4 regions of the Raoultibacter timonensis genome follow, and region 1 is predicted to be linked to each of the others. Evidence: predicted binding sites of a transcription regulator. Region 1 holds the regulator's gene; each other region holds the start of a gene.
What was found. Region 1 encodes LexA, which represses DNA repair genes until DNA is damaged. Its sites were predicted from a motif close to CNAACANNTGTTNG; they were not measured.

Region 2: the regulator LexA is predicted to act here: its motif matches at 1,708-1,721, upstream of MWL89_RS06105 (putative DNA modification/repair radical SAM protein).
Region 3: the regulator LexA is predicted to act here: its motif matches at 2,351-2,364, upstream of MWL89_RS13455 (replication-associated recombination protein A).
Region 4: the regulator LexA is predicted to act here: its motif matches at 1,948-1,961, upstream of purD (phosphoribosylamine--glycine ligase).

The regions. Positions count from the first base shown of each region.
Region 1 covers NZ_AP025564.1:2,059,550-2,063,761, forward strand. The annotation lists gene MWL89_RS08435 (ATP-binding cassette domain-containing protein) at 1-961, opposite strand, end outside; gene MWL89_RS08440 (hypothetical protein) at 1,373-1,672, opposite strand; gene lexA (transcriptional repressor LexA) at 1,788-2,432, shown strand; gene hflX (GTPase HflX) at 2,511-3,821, opposite strand; gene MWL89_RS08455 (InlB B-repeat-containing protein) at 4,011-4,212, opposite strand, start outside.
Region 2 covers NZ_AP025564.1:1,533,580-1,537,791, reverse strand. The annotation lists gene MWL89_RS06120 (DUF4624 family lipoprotein) at 138-593, opposite strand; gene MWL89_RS06115 (hypothetical protein) at 654-1,091, opposite strand; gene MWL89_RS06110 (LytTR family DNA-binding domain-containing protein) at 1,113-1,553, opposite strand; gene MWL89_RS06105 (putative DNA modification/repair radical SAM protein) at 1,762-3,378, shown strand; gene MWL89_RS06100 (TIGR03915 family putative DNA repair protein) at 3,375-4,212, shown strand, end outside.
Region 3 covers NZ_AP025564.1:3,275,178-3,279,389, forward strand. The annotation lists gene MWL89_RS13445 (AI-2E family transporter) at 1-2, opposite strand, end outside; gene MWL89_RS13450 (DUF948 domain-containing protein) at 8-832, opposite strand; gene MWL89_RS13455 (replication-associated recombination protein A) at 1,005-2,318, opposite strand; gene MWL89_RS13460 (helix-turn-helix domain-containing protein) at 2,804-3,736, opposite strand; gene MWL89_RS13465 (helix-turn-helix domain-containing protein) at 3,853-4,071, shown strand; gene MWL89_RS13470 (sensor histidine kinase) at 4,161-4,212, opposite strand, start outside.
Region 4 covers NZ_AP025564.1:3,971,212-3,975,423, reverse strand. The annotation lists gene MWL89_RS16095 (helix-turn-helix transcriptional regulator) at 1-287, shown strand, start outside; gene MWL89_RS16090 (adenylosuccinate synthase) at 517-1,839, shown strand; gene purD (phosphoribosylamine--glycine ligase) at 1,988-3,280, shown strand; gene MWL89_RS16080 (coproporphyrinogen III oxidase family protein) at 3,286-4,212, shown strand, end outside.

The DNA of each region.
Region 1 (4,212 bases):
CTCCCATATTGATCGATCCTCGTTCGATATGGGCCACGTAGCGCCTTTTCGAGGGTTCCGCATGTATATCGAGCGGCTTCTCGTAGATCTTTTTGGTCCGGATTCCATCGAGGCGCTCTCGGGTTCTCTCGATCTTCTTATCCATTTGGGCGGCCAACAGACCGGTTTTTCCGTCTTGTCCCGAATATACGGCCAGGCGAAGCTTTTCGCGGCCGTCGCTATCGTGTTTATCGAGGTTACGACCCGATCGGCGGGCAGCGCTTTGGCTTGCCACCGCTTTTCGCCGATTCATCTCGCTTCGGGTTCGGGAAAGCTGGTCGCGCACCTGCTTTCGCTCGGTTCGAGCGCTTTGCTCTCGCAGGTCGAGCTGGGCTTTGGCTTCGGTGTAAGAGCCTGGGATCATCGTCGCCCGTCCAGCGTCAATAAACAGGCACTGCGAAACCAATTCGTCGAGGAAGCGCCTGTCGTGCGAAACGAGCAAACCGACGCCACGATGTGCCTTCAACGCACCGAGCAGGACTTCCCGCGTCTGGCTATCGAGATGGTTCGTCGGCTCGTCGAGCGACACAACCGCCGGATTAAGGGAAAGCGCACAGGCAACCTGTATGCGTTTGCGCTCGCCATGCGAAAGGGTGCCGTAACGCCACAGCCAATCGTCTTCGAGTTCGAGCGAAGCGCGGAGGCGAACCGCCTCGGCTGAGTAGTCGGATGCGAAATCGTAGAGGTTTTCGGGCTCCAAGGCGGTCTCTTGAGCGCAATACACCCCTGAAGCCGCAGGTCTGATCGTACCCCCGTCGGGCCGAAGATGTCCGCAAAGGAGTTTTAGGAGCGTGCTTTTCCCGGCTCCGTTGTTTCCCACGATACCGGTCCACCCCTCGGCAAACGTCGCCGAAAGCCCTTCGAGCGCAGGTACAGGGGAATCATCGTAGGTATATGACACATTGTGCAAGGTAATGAACATGGCGACCTCCATTGAACGAAGGCGCAACGCGAATGAAATGCAATGGAAATCTGGGACATGGCTGATACGATAACGATTGCGCACCCGGTTGCGACAAAAGAATACTGTCTGCTTAGGGGATGCCCGAAGGCAATCGTTATTTGCGCATGTCCTTCTCCTTGATGACGGGTACAACGCCCATGGCGTATGATCATTCGAAGTGTAACACATCATACAAAAATCGAAAAGCACGCTTTCCGCTCGGAGGCGCGCGGGCGGCCTTCGAATAGCAACGCTCGCCCGATACGTGCCGCCCACCATCAGCACGGCGAAGCAAGCTCCCCTCGAAACGAAATGCGCCCCGGCGAACCGGGGCGCTACGCAGCTCTTCTCACAGAACGCAGCTTCTGCGGAAGATAGGATGGTTAACCGTTATATCCCAAGGAAGATGGTGGCAAAAGCAGCTGCAGCGAGCACAACGCCAGCGGAAACGGACTGCCAGGGAGCAATGCGCCCGAATGCCTTGCCGCGGGCGGTTCCCGTTCGGAGCTCGCTGACAAGTTCAAGATCGGAGACTCTTCCGTGCAGATGCCGGCTCGCCGCATGGCGCGGCCTTCCGGTTTTGCCGGATGCAGGGAATTCGATGATAGCAGCATGGGCTTGGTTTTGGGAGGCATCGACCTTGAGGGCGGATGTTCCGACCACGGTATAGCGCGCTTCGAAATTCTTCATAAATGTGCCTCCTTGCTCTTGCCTAGAACCTTTGTTCGTGTATACTATATGGCGAACAAAAGTTCATGTCAAGATATTTTTCAAACATTTGTTCGAAGTTTTGAAAGGAAGCCACATGGCAGAAAAAGTCACGAAACGCCAGCAGGCAGTACTCGACTGCATCGAGGACTGCATTCGCGAGAAGGGATACGGCCCCACCGTGCGTGAAGTGTGTCAGAGCCTTGGCCTCTCCTCCCCTTCAACGGTTCACGTCCATCTCAAAGCGCTCGAAGACAAAGGGCTCATCAAGCGAGATCCGCTCAAGTCCCGCTCGATCGCCCTCACCTACCAGCTTGAAGACCACTCGGGATCGGGCATCGACGATCTTATACAGCCCACCTTCGGCAACCTGGTCAACCTTCCTCTGGTCGGCGATGTCGCAGCCGGTTCTCCCATCCTCGCAGAGGAGAACATCACCGACACCATCACCCTCCCAACCGAAATCGTCGGCGATGCCGCAGCGTTCCTGCTTTCCGTCCGCGGCGATTCCATGATCGAGGCCGGCATCAACAGCGGCGATTACGTGGTAGTGAAAGAGCAACCCACCGCCGATAACGGCGATATCGTAGTAGCCATCATGGACGACGGCGCTACGGTCAAGCGCTTCTACAAAGAATCGAATCACATACGCCTGCAACCGGAAAACTCGTCGATGGATCCCATCATCACAACCGATTGCTCCATAGCCGGTAAAGTCGTCGCCGTATTCAGGCGCCTTTAAATACGTTTTCCGCCCAACGGCAGTCGGCCCCGATCGCAATCGTCGATCGGGGCCGATTCTTTTCCGGAAGCTACGAGGCTACGCGTCGATGGGCGATTGCACCTCGACGCGGAACGCCTCGAACATCGAAGCGTATGCGGGGCCTATCTGCATATCGATGCGCGTACCGTCCTCGCCGTGTTCCTCGAGAACGATCAAGGCACGTTCGTGGGCGATCGAGACAAGATCGCCTCTGCTGTAGGGAACCAGCACGCTGATAAGCTCGTCGTGAGCTGAGGCCACCGCTGCAATTCTCTTCACCAGAGCGTCTATGCCGGCTCCACTGAGCGCCGAGACGAGTATCGCATCGGGATGCCTGTTCGACAGCGCCTCCTTTTCGACCTCGCCGAGAAGATCGATCTTGTTGAACACCTCGACGCGCTTGATGTCGTGCGCTCCGATCTGCCCGAGCACCTCTTCGACCGACTGAATCTGCGCCTCCCGTTCGTCTGAAGAAGCGTCGATGACATGAAGGATCAAATCAGCGCCCACGATCTCGTCGAGCGTCGATTTGAATGCCTCGACCAGCGTATGCGGAAGCTTCTGAATGAATCCGACGGTATCGGTAAGGGTTATCTCGCGCCCCTCGGGAAGCACGAATTTCCTCGTCGTCGAATCGAGCGTGGCAAACAGCTTATCGTAGCTGAGCACGCCCGCATCGGTGAGCGCATTGAGGAGGCTCGATTTGCCGGCGTTGGTGTAGCCCGCAAGGGATACCTTGAACATGCCGCTTTTGTACCGCCCCTCGCGCTGAAGCGCGCGCACTTCGTTCAGCTGCTTCAGCTCGCGTTTGATCGAGGTTATGCGTTTGCGCACCATCCTGCGGTCGACCTCGAGCTGGCTTTCGCCCTCGCCGAACCTCGATCCGACGCCGCCGCCCATGCGGTTCGAGGCAAGGTGGGCCCACATGCCCCGAAGACGCGGAAGAAGGTATTGGTTCTGAGCAAGCCTCACCTGCAAACGCCCCTCTTTGCTCGTCGCATGCAGCGCGAATATATCGAGGATCAGCGCCGTTCGATCGATTACCTTGACCTCCTTCGGAACGACCCTCTCAAGGTTCGTTTGCTGCGATGGGGTAAGCTCGTCATCGAATATCACGATATCGGCGCTATGGGCGCGGCAGAGGTCGGCAACTTCCTCGGCCTTTCCCGAGCCGACGAACGTACGCGGATTCGGCGCATCGAGCTTTTGCGACGTTACCGCAACCACGTCGGCGCCGGCGGTGTTGGCGAGCCTCTCGAGTTCTGCAAGGCTTTCGGAAACGGGCCACGTCGTATCGCCGCGATCGACCCCCACGAGCACGGCGCGCTCGCGTACCTCTTCTATAGTGAAATGCTTGGATTGGGTCATGGTCTATGGCCTTTCGTAAGGTTCAGATGGCGTGTATATGAATGAGAGCGCTTACCGCAACCTTATCGTGGCCATGTACGTACCCCGTCCTTTCCCGAACGAACATCGGTCTCAGATACTAGCACGGGTGCCGCACGGCAGGCAACACCCGCGTTTGCATTTCGTTACGCTTCCCTTCGCGGAGTCACGTCATTCGGGCATGCGCCGCCTGCTCCTGCTCCATGCGGCTATCGCAGCCGCTAGGCTGCCGAGTGTCGCAACCGCGATACCGACAGCGGCGAGCGCATCACCCGTCTTCGCCAGCCCAGCTGCGGAGTCTTTCAAACTCGCAGAGCCGCTCGGCTGGTTGGAGCCGACGAGCTGCCCAGGGGTCCCGGGATCGGTCGACTCG
Region 2 (4,212 bases), 530 kb from region 1:
CGGCGATATCTCCCCTATATGTTCCGCCCATATGAATCAGGCGCTTCTCGATCCTGCAAACAAAGCACGCAGCCTCACGGCTTTGCCGAGCCGGGTGCCGGGCGAATCCAAGCTGCGCTCGCCCGACACGCACGGGATTATCGCAGAGGCTTCGCTCTCTCCCGAACGAAGGCGCCGTCGAAGGCGATCCCCAGCGTAGCATGGTGCATCTCTCTCCCGATAAGGCAGACGACGTATTCGTCTGCCGCCCTGAGGTCTTCAAGCGTCACGGAAAAGGTTTCCGATTCAACGTCGCCCCGCCAGGCGTTGCTCCATAGGACTTCGTTCGTCCTGTTGTTCTTTATCTCTAAAACCACGCTGCCGCCATTCGCCTCCAACGTACCTTCGGCGGTTAAGGCATCGAGATCTTCAGAGACGCAGAACAGTTTTTCGTTAACGAAGGGATCGGCCTCGTCATAGTCCCGATCCAATTCCAGGGTGATGGTCTTTTCGTTTCCACCATTCGCATCGGGAGCATGGGGGCCCGCATCCGAGCATGCCGTCAGACAAGCTATGCTCATCAACACGCTGCAAAGAACTGCCATCTTCCTCATGCAACCAACCCCGTCTAGTTCGATGCGCCGACGCGTCTTTCTCGCCTAAGGCAGGCAAGCTCACCGCTTCTCATCCGCCGCCCGGCGCCGGTAGGCCTCGAGCGCCTCTTGGTAGCCCCCCGCGACTCTCTTGAAGTGGACAGTATAGCCTATCGATATCACCGCGAACAGGACGAGGAAGATGGCGAAAAACGATACCGCGTACTCGATATCCCGGGGAAACCAACCCGCGAACCACCCGCACAGATAGATCGCCGGTGCTGCAGTCAGGGCGAATCCCGCCAGCCGCACCGCATACCGCATCCGCTTGAGGATAAGGCCGCTGAACCAGAACCCCTGCAACAACGCTGCAGCGAACGCTGCAACCAGCATGCCGACGCTCATGTCGAGGCCTCCGCTCGGACCTGCGAACGCATAGGCGAACGGCAGGCTTGCAACCATGATCGCCGTGAACACCACGCAGGCGGTAACGACGACCCTCCCGAAAAACCGTTTCATTGCATTGCTCCTTTCACGCGGCTAGAATGCGCCGATCTTCCGCTTGATGGCACCCGAGTACTGGCGCGATACGATCACCGCTTCGCCGTTGTCCAGCACAAGCTGCAACCTCGCATTGAAGTCGGGCTTTATCGCGCGCACCTTCGAGAAGTTCACGATCGTCTGCTTGGAAATGCGCACGAAATCGAGCGCAGAAAGCCCGTCCTCGATCTCGTAGAGGCGCAGAGCCGTTTCGTACACGCCCTCGGCGGTATAGACGAACACCCGACGATCGACCGCTTCGGCGTAGAGGACCTGCGTCGCGTCGAGCAGATGGGTGCTTCCGTCGCGTTTTCCCACGAGCCGCCTGTCGAACGCCTCGAGGTTCGCGACGATGCGCCCGACGCGCTCGTCCACGCGCGGGCAGCGGATGTCGACATGGATGTCATCGAGTTCCCGCTCTTCGTTTATGGATACCTGCACGGTTTCCGCCTTTCGATCCGATCGCATGCGCCGTTCGAGCTCCGAGCGGCACAATCCAGTATCGCGGCCGACGCCGTACCGGGCAAGCGGATCTGCGCATCCTGCACGAAGACGCGCGCAAGTTGCATGAAAGCAGGCCGGGAAACCTTGACAACGAACATTCGTTTGCATACCATAACACGAACAAACATTCGTTTCAGGGAGCCGCATGGACATCGCAGACAAACTGGAGATCCTCGCCGATGCGGCGAAGTACGACGTCGCCTGCACTTCCTCGGGCATCGACCGCGATGCGCAGAGGGGCAAGCTCGGCAACACGCTGGCGGCGGGCATCTGCCACAGCTTCTCCGCCGACGGGCGCTGCATCACGCTTCTGAAGGTGCTCATGACCAACGTCTGCGTGTTCGATTGCGCCTACTGCGTGAACCGCTGTTCCAACGAAGTGGCCCGCGCCGCATTCAAGCCTCGCGAGCTGGCCGACCTCACGATAGGCTTCTACCGCCGCAACTACATCGAGGGCCTGTTCTTGAGTTCGGGTGTCATCAGAAGCCCCGATTACACGACCGAGCTCATGATCCAAACGCTTGAGATCCTGCGCTTCGAACACGGCTTTCGCGGCTACATCCACGCGAAGGCCGTGCCCGGCACCTCGCCCGAACTGGTCGACCAGCTGGGGCACCTCGCCGATCGCATGAGCGTCAACATGGAGTTGCCCTCAAGTCAGAGCCTGCAGCTTCTGGCCCCCGAGAAGAACAAGCAGAACATACTCGCCCCCATGAGGCAGATCAAGGAGAACATCGCCGAGGACAAGGATACGCGCGCCATCATGCGCAAATGCACCACCTATATGGCCGAGTGCAAGCCGAAGAAGAAGACCCGCGCGTTCGTGCCCGCCGGCCAGAGCACCCAGATGATCATCGGCGCCACCCCCGAAAGCGATTTCCACATCCTCAACCTTTCGGCATCGCTGTACCGCACGCTCTCGCTCAAGCGCGTGTTCTTCAGCGCGTACCTGCCTGTGAACGAAGACGCCCGCCTGCCCGCCAACGATGCGATCGAGCTCAACCGCGAGCATCGGCTCTACCAGGCCGATTGGCTTCTGCGCTTCTACCAGTTCGACGTGAACGAGATCATCGACGAAAAGCATCCGTTTCTTGATCCGCTGCTCGACCCCAAAGCGAACTGGGCTATCAACAACCTCGACAGCTTCCCCATCGAGGTGAACACCGCCCCCTTCGAGATGCTTCTGCGCGTTCCGGGCATCGGCGTGCGGGGTGCAAAGTCGATCGTTCGGGCCCGCAAGCGCTCGACTTTGCGCGAGCCCGAACTCCGCAAGCTCGGCATCGCCTACAAGCGGGCGCGCTACTTCATCACCTGCAACGGCAGCTACGCAGGCACCGGCGCCGATTTTTCGCGCGAGGGGCTGCGTGCGCAGTTGGCCGCACCCATCCAAGGGGGGCGTCACGGTCGCCGCGCCGACAAGGCGATCCCCGGACAGCTGAGCCTGTTCGAACAGGTCGACACGACGAAGCCGAAGATCATGCGACCGGGCGAGTGCCAAAGGTTCGCAGCGTCGACGGACGCGGCGAGCCTCGCCGACGCCCCGATGTCCGCAGCAAGCCCTGCAGAAGCACGGGCGCTCCCGCAGGCTTCGGCAGACCCCCTCGCCACCTCGATCCCGGAATGGTTCGCTCCGGCGGTATCGCGCCAGCCGAAGCCGGACGCATCGCCCTCCCGTATCGCCTCGCCTCGGTGGGATTCCGGCAGCATCGCCACGCAGGGTTTCGCCGGCCGCGAGCGCGCCGTCGCGAGCGTGCGCGCATGACCGATATCGCCTACACCTACGACGGGTCGCTCGAAGGCCTTTTGAGCGCCATCTTCACCGCATACGCAAGCAAGGAAGACCCGAGCGATATCGCCCGTGCCGAAAACCTCCAACCACGGCTCGGCCAAGAGGTGCGCGACGTGGAGACGAGCATGGAGCTCGCCCTGCGCGTGCAGAAGGGCATCTGCCGAACCTGCGGACCCATCGCGTTCGATGCCGTGAAGAGCACCTCGCTTTCCGACGATCCCGCTACGGGAAGCATCGTCTACCGCTTCGTACGCTACGCCATGGCCAAGCACAAGCCGCACGACTGCGCGGGATGCACACGGAGGATGCGCTGCGGGGGACTGTGCACGCGCGGGCAGAAGAACAGCGCCTTGAACGACATCGCCCATCCGTCGGTCGCGCCGTTTCACGAGCTCAACCGCACGGTCTACAACGAGCGGCACCGCATGATGCAGTTCTTGCGCTTCGAGCATATGGAAGGCGACGTATGGTTCGCGCAGTGCAACCCCCTGGCCTCGGTCGTGCCGCTTCTCATGGATTGGTTCGCAGGCAGGTTCAACACCCAGGCGTTCATGATCTACGACGAGGTGCACCGCATCGCGGGCGTCTACGAGGGAAAGGATTGGTACCTCGTCAAAACCGACGAGCTCGTGCTGCCCGAGCGCTCCGCCGAGGAACGCGCAATGCAGGCGGCCTGGAAGCGCTTCTACGACACCGTCGCCGTCGAAGCGCGCTACAACCCCGAGCTGCGCCGCCAGTTCATGCCCAAGCGCTTCTGGAGGAACATCACCGAGATGAAGGAAACGCTGCCGGGAAGGGAAATCGCGG
Region 3 (4,212 bases), 1.2 Mb from region 1:
ATGGGCGCTATTTCGCTTCGGTTTTGGCTTCAGAGGCGGGCGATGCGTCGCCGCCGTAGGTGAAGTACTTCTCCTTCGTAGCGGTCGCATCGGCTTCGACCACGGCATGAACCGCATCGGCCATCTGGGATGCGGCCGCATTCGCCCTCGCAGACGCCTCCTGGCGCTCGGCTGCGGCGGATTCGCGCTCGGCCTTGCGTTCCTGCGTGCGCGCATGCGCTTCGTCTGCCCCATCGCTCACGGCCTGGGCCACATCGCCCGCGACGGCGCTAGCGACCTTTGCGGCATCCTGAGCAACGGCACCGGCAGCCTTGACGGTATCCTGAGCCGCTTCGACGACGGAACGGTCTTCATGCGCTCCGCGCCTCTGCTCGGAAGCTGCGGTCTTCCTATCCTGTCCGAGCGTTACCGATTCGCTCGAAGCCTTGCGGGTCTTGAACACGCTGCGCACCTTGCTCGAAACGCTGTTTACCAGCTCGAGCGGCGCGTTGGCTGCGGTGTCGACCGCCTCGACGGCGGAAGAAAGCGAACCGGTGATATCGTTGACATCCTCAAGGATCTGATCGACGCGCATGATCTCGAGATTCGCAGCGTCGACCGTGAGCGAAACGCGCTCGACGAGCGGATCGACCTTGGCCACGACGGGTTTAAGCGATTCGGTTATCTCTTCGACGTTGGCGAGCGTGGGCTCGATCTGGCGCTGCACGTCATCGACGGTTTTACGTGTTTTCCTGATCGTCATAACGAGTTCGACGACAAGCCACACGAGGGCGGCACCCACCAAGACGTATACGACCGGAAGCGCGATTTGTACTATTTCAGCGAAATCCATTGAACTCCTCCTCGCTTTTCGAGTCCATAACTATACCACGTTGGTATCAGATTCTATATCCGCGCGAAGGCTTTCCACGGTGCGTTCATAGTGCGTTTCTGTCACGTTACCTGCGTGAAGGACGCATGGAAGATTCAACGGCGCAGCGCGTCCGCATCAACGCCGCACGAGGTTACGCGCGGGGCTTGCGATCTCTTGCCGTCGCGTCGACGCGATAGGCCTCCCAACCGCGCTCCCCCGGTTTGTAGAACGAACCCCGCTCGAGCCCGTCGGGCAGATACTGCTGGTCGACCCAACCGCCCGGGTAGTTATGCGGGTACTTGTACTCGCCGTATTCGTCGGAGCCGGGTCGATGCCGGTCGCGCAGGTAGTCGGGTACACTGCGCAGCGGCCCGTTGCGCACCTCGGAAAGTGCATCGAAGATGCCGCATGCCGCGTTCGATTTGGGCGCAAGAGCCATGTAGGTTGCCGCCTGGGCCAAGATAAGCTGGCATTCGGGATAGCCGATCACCTCGGCCGATTTGAATGCGGCTTCAGCGATGAGCAGCGCTTGCGGATCGGCGTTGCCGATATCTTCCGCAGCGAGGATGAAGATGCGCCGCGCTATGAACTTCGGATCCTCTCCCCCGTCGATCATGCGGGCGAGCCAGTACAGTGCAGCATCGGGATCGCTGCCGCGCATCGATTTGATGAACGCGGATATGATGTCGTAGTGCATATCCTTGTTCTTGTCGTAGGGAAGCGACCGATGGGGCGTCGTAGCACGGACGGCCTCCTCCTCGATCACCGCGGGCTTCTTCCCCGTGCCCGCCCCCACCATGCCCGCCGCAAGCTCGAGGGTGGTAAGGGCCGTTCTCCCGTCGCCGCCCGCAAGCAGCACGATGGCATCTTCGGCCGTCTTGTCGAGCCGGTACTGCGCCGCCAAGCCCCGCTCGTCGGCGACGGCCCGGGAAAGCAGTTCACGGATGTCGTCGTCGGAAAGCCCCTGAAGCTCCACAACGCGCGAACGGGAAATAAGCGCCGAGTTGACCTCGAAGAAGGGGTTTTCGGTGGTGGCGCCCACGAGCACGAGTATACGGTCTTCGACCGCGTGGAGCAATGCATCTTGCTGGTTGCGGTTGAACCGATGTATCTCGTCGACGAACAGGATGGTTCGCAAGTTGCTCATCGTGAGGCGCTTTTCGGCCGCATCGATTTCACGCCGCAGATCGGACACCGTGCCGCCGACCGCCGATACCTCCACGAAAGTCGCCTTCGTCGTTTCGGCGATCACGTGCGCGAGCGAGGTCTTACCCGTGCCCGCCGGCCCGAACAGAATGACCGAACTCAAAGTATCTTGCTCGATCGCCGTTCGCAGCCAGCTGCCCGGTCCGACCGCCTGCTCTTGTCCCACGAGCTCGTCGAGCGAGCGCGGACGCATGCGCACGGCAAGCGGGGCGACCGACCGCCTAGCGTCGTTTTCGATTTCGGTGAACAGATTATCCATTCGATCATTGTACCGTGAGTAACCGGGAAGCACAAACTTTTGTTCGCATCGTTGGACGATGCCCATAAGAACCGCAATGCAAGATAACGGTTGAATGTCAAGACTTTCATTCCTCGGAAAGGACTCATATACTCAGGGTACGCTCTGCTCCTCGGTCACACATTGCGATGGACCGATGCTAACTTTTTGGGAGCTCAAGATAGCAGGTGGAATGGAGATTCGTATCCGTTGATGCGAAAGCCAGGAAGCCGGCTGCGAGCACCCACCTTTTGAGGTGGGTTCATCCTAGACCAGGGGTGGGGCTATCGAAGGCGTCCGTTAATCGGGCGCCTTTCGCTTTCCCTGCGGCGCGACGCGCATGCTCCCGCCTGCGCAAGAGTCCCGTGTCCCTCGTCAAGCGCGACGCGCATGCTCCCGCCTGCGCAAGAGTCCCGTGTCCCTCGTCAACCTTCATGTATAATTAAGTTCTTACATTATTGGGCGACTCAGGCGGGAGCATGCGCGTTCTCGATCGCTTTAATACCCGGCTCGCGATCGCTGCGCACCCATGCGGCCAGTTCGGCGTACATGCGTGCATGCAGGGCGTTGATGGCGGCTGTGGAAGAGGGGTCTGCCCCCGCGTAAAGAGCCGCAGTCCGATCCTCGAGCATCGATGTCGCGAATTCAGCAGTCGCCTTGCCGGATTCGGTGATCGAGATCATGCGCCGTCGCCTGTCAGACCCCCTTCCACACAACCCCAACCCCTTATCGATCAGCGATTTTGCCACAACGGAAACCGTGCTCCGATCGACCATCAGCGCATCGGCTGCAGCCGAGCACGAAAGCGGCTGCCCGCAGCTTTGCAACAGGGCGAGATACCGGTACTCGGTGAACGCGACCCCCGCCGCAGCGCATGTTTGCACCCACTGCCTGATGATCGCCGCAACGGCCATGAAGAAGGAGGGGGTCAGGCATCGATGAACCGCACGTCTTTCCTTACGCCCGGTCAACCCCAACGTTTCCGCCGCCTCCTGGAACGCACCCACGATTTGGGCGGCGTCGTCGTCGGAGCACCATTGCCACACGGTGGCGCGCAGATGCCGATAGGCGCTTTCGAAGGCGCGTTTCGCCAGGGCGTTTCCTTCAGGAATTCCCCGCAGTACGGCAACACGCCGATCACTATCGCAATGCTCCTTTTCGATCAACCCCGCGCGCTCGAGCTTGATCGCCGCCGCGACCACCGTGTTCTCGCTTGCTACCATCGACCGGGGGAAATCAGAGATCGTCATCGGGTCTTTGCTGGCGCCCAACAACGCGAGCAGACAGCAGGGCAAATACGACACCCCGCATTCCCTGTCGAAGCACGCGGCGCTGCGGCGCTGCAGATCGACGACCACCGACGCCAGATCGGGCGTGAACAGAACGTCGGTTTCCGCCATCGCCGCCTCCCTCCCGCATCGCATGCGCCCGGGTATCCTGAAGATTTATTCTATTATATCCGAATTCTTCGGTTATATCCAAAGAAGCCTTAACGGCCATCGCATAGCCTCGCGGTATGGAATTCAAGGCGGAAATAGAAGCGATCGGGAAGAACATCGCCAACGAGCGGAAGCGTCAGAATTTGACGCAGCATCGCCTTGCGGATATGGCCAACATGAACGAGGGCTACCTCTGCGAGGTCGAAAAGGGCATCGCCAACCCCACCATCGGCAAGCTGCTCTCCCTCGCCGAGGCGCTCGGCGTTCCCGTCTCCTCTCTTTTATCCGGCATCTGACGCGCGGGTCCGCCTCAAGCCCGACCCGCGCATGCCTTCGTGCAGAAACCGAGCCCGCGGCCTCTTCCGCAAACCGGCAGACGAATCCGTTAATTCGCCCTTTCGTCCATTGCAGGGAATCGCAGGATGAACGTCGTCCCC
Region 4 (4,212 bases), 1.9 Mb from region 1:
TCGTCAACGGGAGCATTGCGAAGATAACGTTTTCGCCGAGCCAGGCCGATGAAGACCGGGGGCTTGACAGGAGCGATGTTTGCGATCAGATAGGGAATCGCTTTGGCTTGACGCAGCGAGAGAAGGAGATACTTTTCTGCATTTCGCTTGGCTACAGCATGCGGAAAACATCCGAAGTGCTTTATATCTCAACCAGTACGGTCCACACCCATACGGCAACGATTTATCGCAAGCTCGGCGTGCATTCGCGACAAGAAGTGATCGATTTAATCGATGCGGCGGTTTGACGGCAGACGAGCGAACAGTCGTCAGCGTCGTAAGGCGCAGCTCATTCATAAAAAGCCTATGCACAAGGAATGTGGAATACTCCATTCGACCCCATTGGCTACGGAAATCACCCCATAGATTGTTATAATCGGAATTTGCTGAGGTAAGGCGAGCGAGGGCTCGCATATGCGCGGCCGCCGACGTTCGGGAAAGACCCCGTTCGCGCGGCCAGGGAAAGGAACGAACGACATGCCCAGTACGGTTCTCGTCGGCGCCCAGTGGGGCGACGAAGGAAAAGGCAAAATCACCGACATGATTTCGAGCGATTACGATTATGTCGTCCGTTACCAAGGGGGGAACAACGCGGGGCACACCGTCATTCACGGCGATCGCAAGCTTGCGCTGCACCTCATTCCGTCGGGGATCATGTACGAGAACGCGGTGCCGGTCATCGGCAACGGCGTCGTAATCGATCCCGGCGTGCTCGTGAAGGAAATGGCCATGCTCGAAGCCGAGGGCATCTCGTGCGCGCGGCTGCTCATCTCCTGCGATGCGCACGTCATCATGCCGTACCACAAAGATTTCGACGGCGCCGATGAGAAGCGCCTCGGAGAGAACAGGATCGGAACCACCAAGCGCGGCATCGGGCCGTGTTATCAGGATAAAGCCGCCCGCAAGGGCATCCGCATCCAGGATCTGCTCGACGAGAAGATCTTCCGCCTTAAGGTGGAAACGGCGCTTGCCCAGAAGAATCCCGTGCTCGAGAAGATCTACGGCATGCCCACCTACACGGTTGAGGAGATCTGCGAAGAGTACCTTCCCTACGCACGTATCCTCAAACCCCATATGACCGAATCGGCGCAGCTTTTGAACGATGCGCTGCGCGAGGGCAAGAACATCCTGTTCGAGGGTGCTCAGGGAACGCTTCTCGATATAGACCACGGAACGTATCCTTACGTGACGTCTTCGTCGTGCTGCGCTGGCGGCGCGGCTACGGGAAGCGGTGTGGGACCCACGGCCATCGACAAGGTGCTCGGCATCCAGAAGGCTTACGTCACCCGCGTGGGCGGCGGCCCCTTCCCGACCGAGCAGCGCTACGCCGAGGATGGCGGCGCCCCCGAAGAGGCTGAAGTCGGCGAGACGTTCTGCCAGGTTGGTGGCGAGTTCGGTGTAACCACCGGTCGTAAGCGCCGCTGCGGGTGGTTCGATGCGGTCATCGGACGCTATGCAGCCGAGGTAAACGGTCTCACCGACGTTGCGCTCACCAAGCTCGACGTGCTCTCCGCGTTCGAGACCATCAAGGTATGCGTTGCCTACGAGTGCGAGGGCAAGACCTACGATTACTTCCCCATGCAGCAGAGCGTGCTCTTCCATGCCAAGCCCATCTACAAAGAGCTTCCCGGTTGGAAGGGTGTCGATATCACCGGGTGCAAGACGTTCGAGGAGCTGCCGGAAAACGCGCAGGCGTATGTCGAGTACCTCGAGGAGATCACCGGTGTGCCGATTTCGATTATCGCCGTCGGCCCCGATCGCGACCAGACCATTCTGCGCGGATGGCAGAGCGTCAAGTAAACCGAAGCTGCGGCAGGTTTGCGCGGTCTCGCGCAGCCAAGCGTTTCAGGCGCCGTCCACCTGGGCAAAGATGGTACGGCGCAGAGCAGAGATCGATGTGTTTCACGTGAAACATTTGTTCGTATAGAACAAGAGGAAAGGACAAGCAGTGAACATCTTGGTTTTGGGAAGCGGCGGTCGCGAGCATGCGATTACCTGGGCGCTTGCGAAATCACCGAATTGCGATGAGCTGTTCGTGGCTCCCGGCAATGGGGGTACTGCTCAAATTGCCGAAAACATAGCCACCCTCGATGTCAACTCGGGAGCTGCCGTGCTCGGCTTTTCTCGCGATCACGATATCGATCTTGTGGTGATCGGCCCCGAAGCGCCACTCGTGGCGGGCGTGGCCGACGTGTTGCGCGAAGCGGGTGTTGCCGTGTTCGGCCCCGATGCGCAAGGCGCGCGCCTCGAGGGCAGCAAAACCTACAGCAAGCAGTTCATGGATGAAAACGGCATTCCCACTGCGCGCTATGCGAGCTTCACCGAGCTCGAGCCCGCACTCGCTTACATCGAAGAGCTCGGCGCTCCTATTGTGGTGAAGGCCGATGGATTGGCGGCTGGCAAGGGCGTTTTCGTCGCAGAGACCGAAGAGGTTGCCGAGGATGCGGTTCGCAGCTGCTTCGACGGCGAGTTCGGCGAGGCGGGATCCACCGTGCTCATCGAAGAGTGCCTGACCGGCCCCGAATGCTCGCTTCTCGCGTTCGTCACGAACGGCAAAGCGTTCTGCATGACCACCGCGCAGGATCACAAGCGCGCGTTCGACGGCGATCGCGGCCCGAACACGGGCGGCATGGGCGTGTACTCGCCGGTGCCGATCGTGACCGACGAAGAGCTTGCCGAGATGCAGAGCATCATGCAGGTCGCCGCCGCGGCGACGGCCCGGGAACCGTTCGAGCACGATTATCGCGGTGTGCTGTACGGCGGATTCATGCTGACCCCCGAGGGCCCCAAAGTCCTCGAGTTCAACGCGCGCTTCGGCGATCCCGAGACGCAGGTGGTGCTTCCCCGTCTCGAAAACGATCTTGTCGAGATCATGTACGCGGTTGCGCAGGGTCGCTCGGAAGACATCGATCTCGTTTGGTCGGATGCCTGGGCCGTGTGCGTGGTGCTTGCGAGCGAGGGGTATCCGGGCTCGTACGAAAAGGGCAAGGTCATCCTCGGCATCGACGAGGCCGAGGATCTCAAGGGCGTCACGGTGTTCCACGCGGGAACCGCGCTCAACAACGACGGCGAGCTCATTACGGCAGGGGGTCGCGTGCTCAACGTGGTGGCCTTGGGCGATGATTTCGACGATGCGCGCGAACTTGCCTACGATGCCGTCGACCTCATCAATTTCGAAGGCAAGCAGTACCGCACCGACATCGGCAAGCGCGCCGCATCGGGCCGCGGAGCTTGGGAGTAGCCGGTATGCTATCCGAACGAATGCTTTCCGCCGTTGTAGGCCAATGCACGAAAAGCTACCTTAAACTTGAGCCGACCGAGGACGCGTTTGTTCCCGCTCCTACCCCGGGGCAGGCCTACATGCTCTACATGCACGTGCCGTTCTGCGAGCGACTCTGCCCGTACTGCTCCTTCAACCGCTTCCCCTTCAACGAGGACCGCGCGGTGCCGTACTTCGAGAACATGCGCAAGGAAATGCTCATGCTCAAGGATCTCGGTTACGATTTCGAGAGCCTGTACGTGGGCGGCGGCACTCCCACCATCATGATCGACGAGCTGTGCGATACGATCGACCTCGCGAAGGAGACCTTCTCCATCAAGGAGGTTTCGAGCGAAACGAACCCGAACCACCTCATCCCGTCCTACCTCGATAAGCTGCAGGGCCGGGTGCAGCGGTTGTCGGTGGGCGTGCAGAGCTTCGACGACGGACTGCTGAAGCAGATGGATCGCTACGACAAGTACGGGTGCGGCCAGGAGATCCTCGAGCGCATCCGCGAAGCGAGCCCGTACTTCACCTCGCTCAACGTGGACATGATCTTCAACTTCCCTGCGCAGACGGAGGATGTCCTCATCAGCGATATCGAGCGCGTGGTGGAAAGCGGCACGAGCCAGACCACGTTCTACCCGCTGATGGCCTCGCCGTCGGTGGCCCGCTCGCTCGCTAAAACGGTCGGCAAGGTGGATTACCAGCGCGAGCAGCGATTCTACAAGATCATCGACGAGCTCTTGGCCGGTGGTCCGGATCCGCTGTTCAAGCACGGCAGCGCATGGACGTTCAATAAGGCCGAGGTTGCAGAGTCGGGCGAAGACGTCATGATCGACGAGTATGTGGTCGATTACGAGGAATACCCGGCAATCGGCAGCGGCGGCATCACGTATCTGGGCGAATCGCTG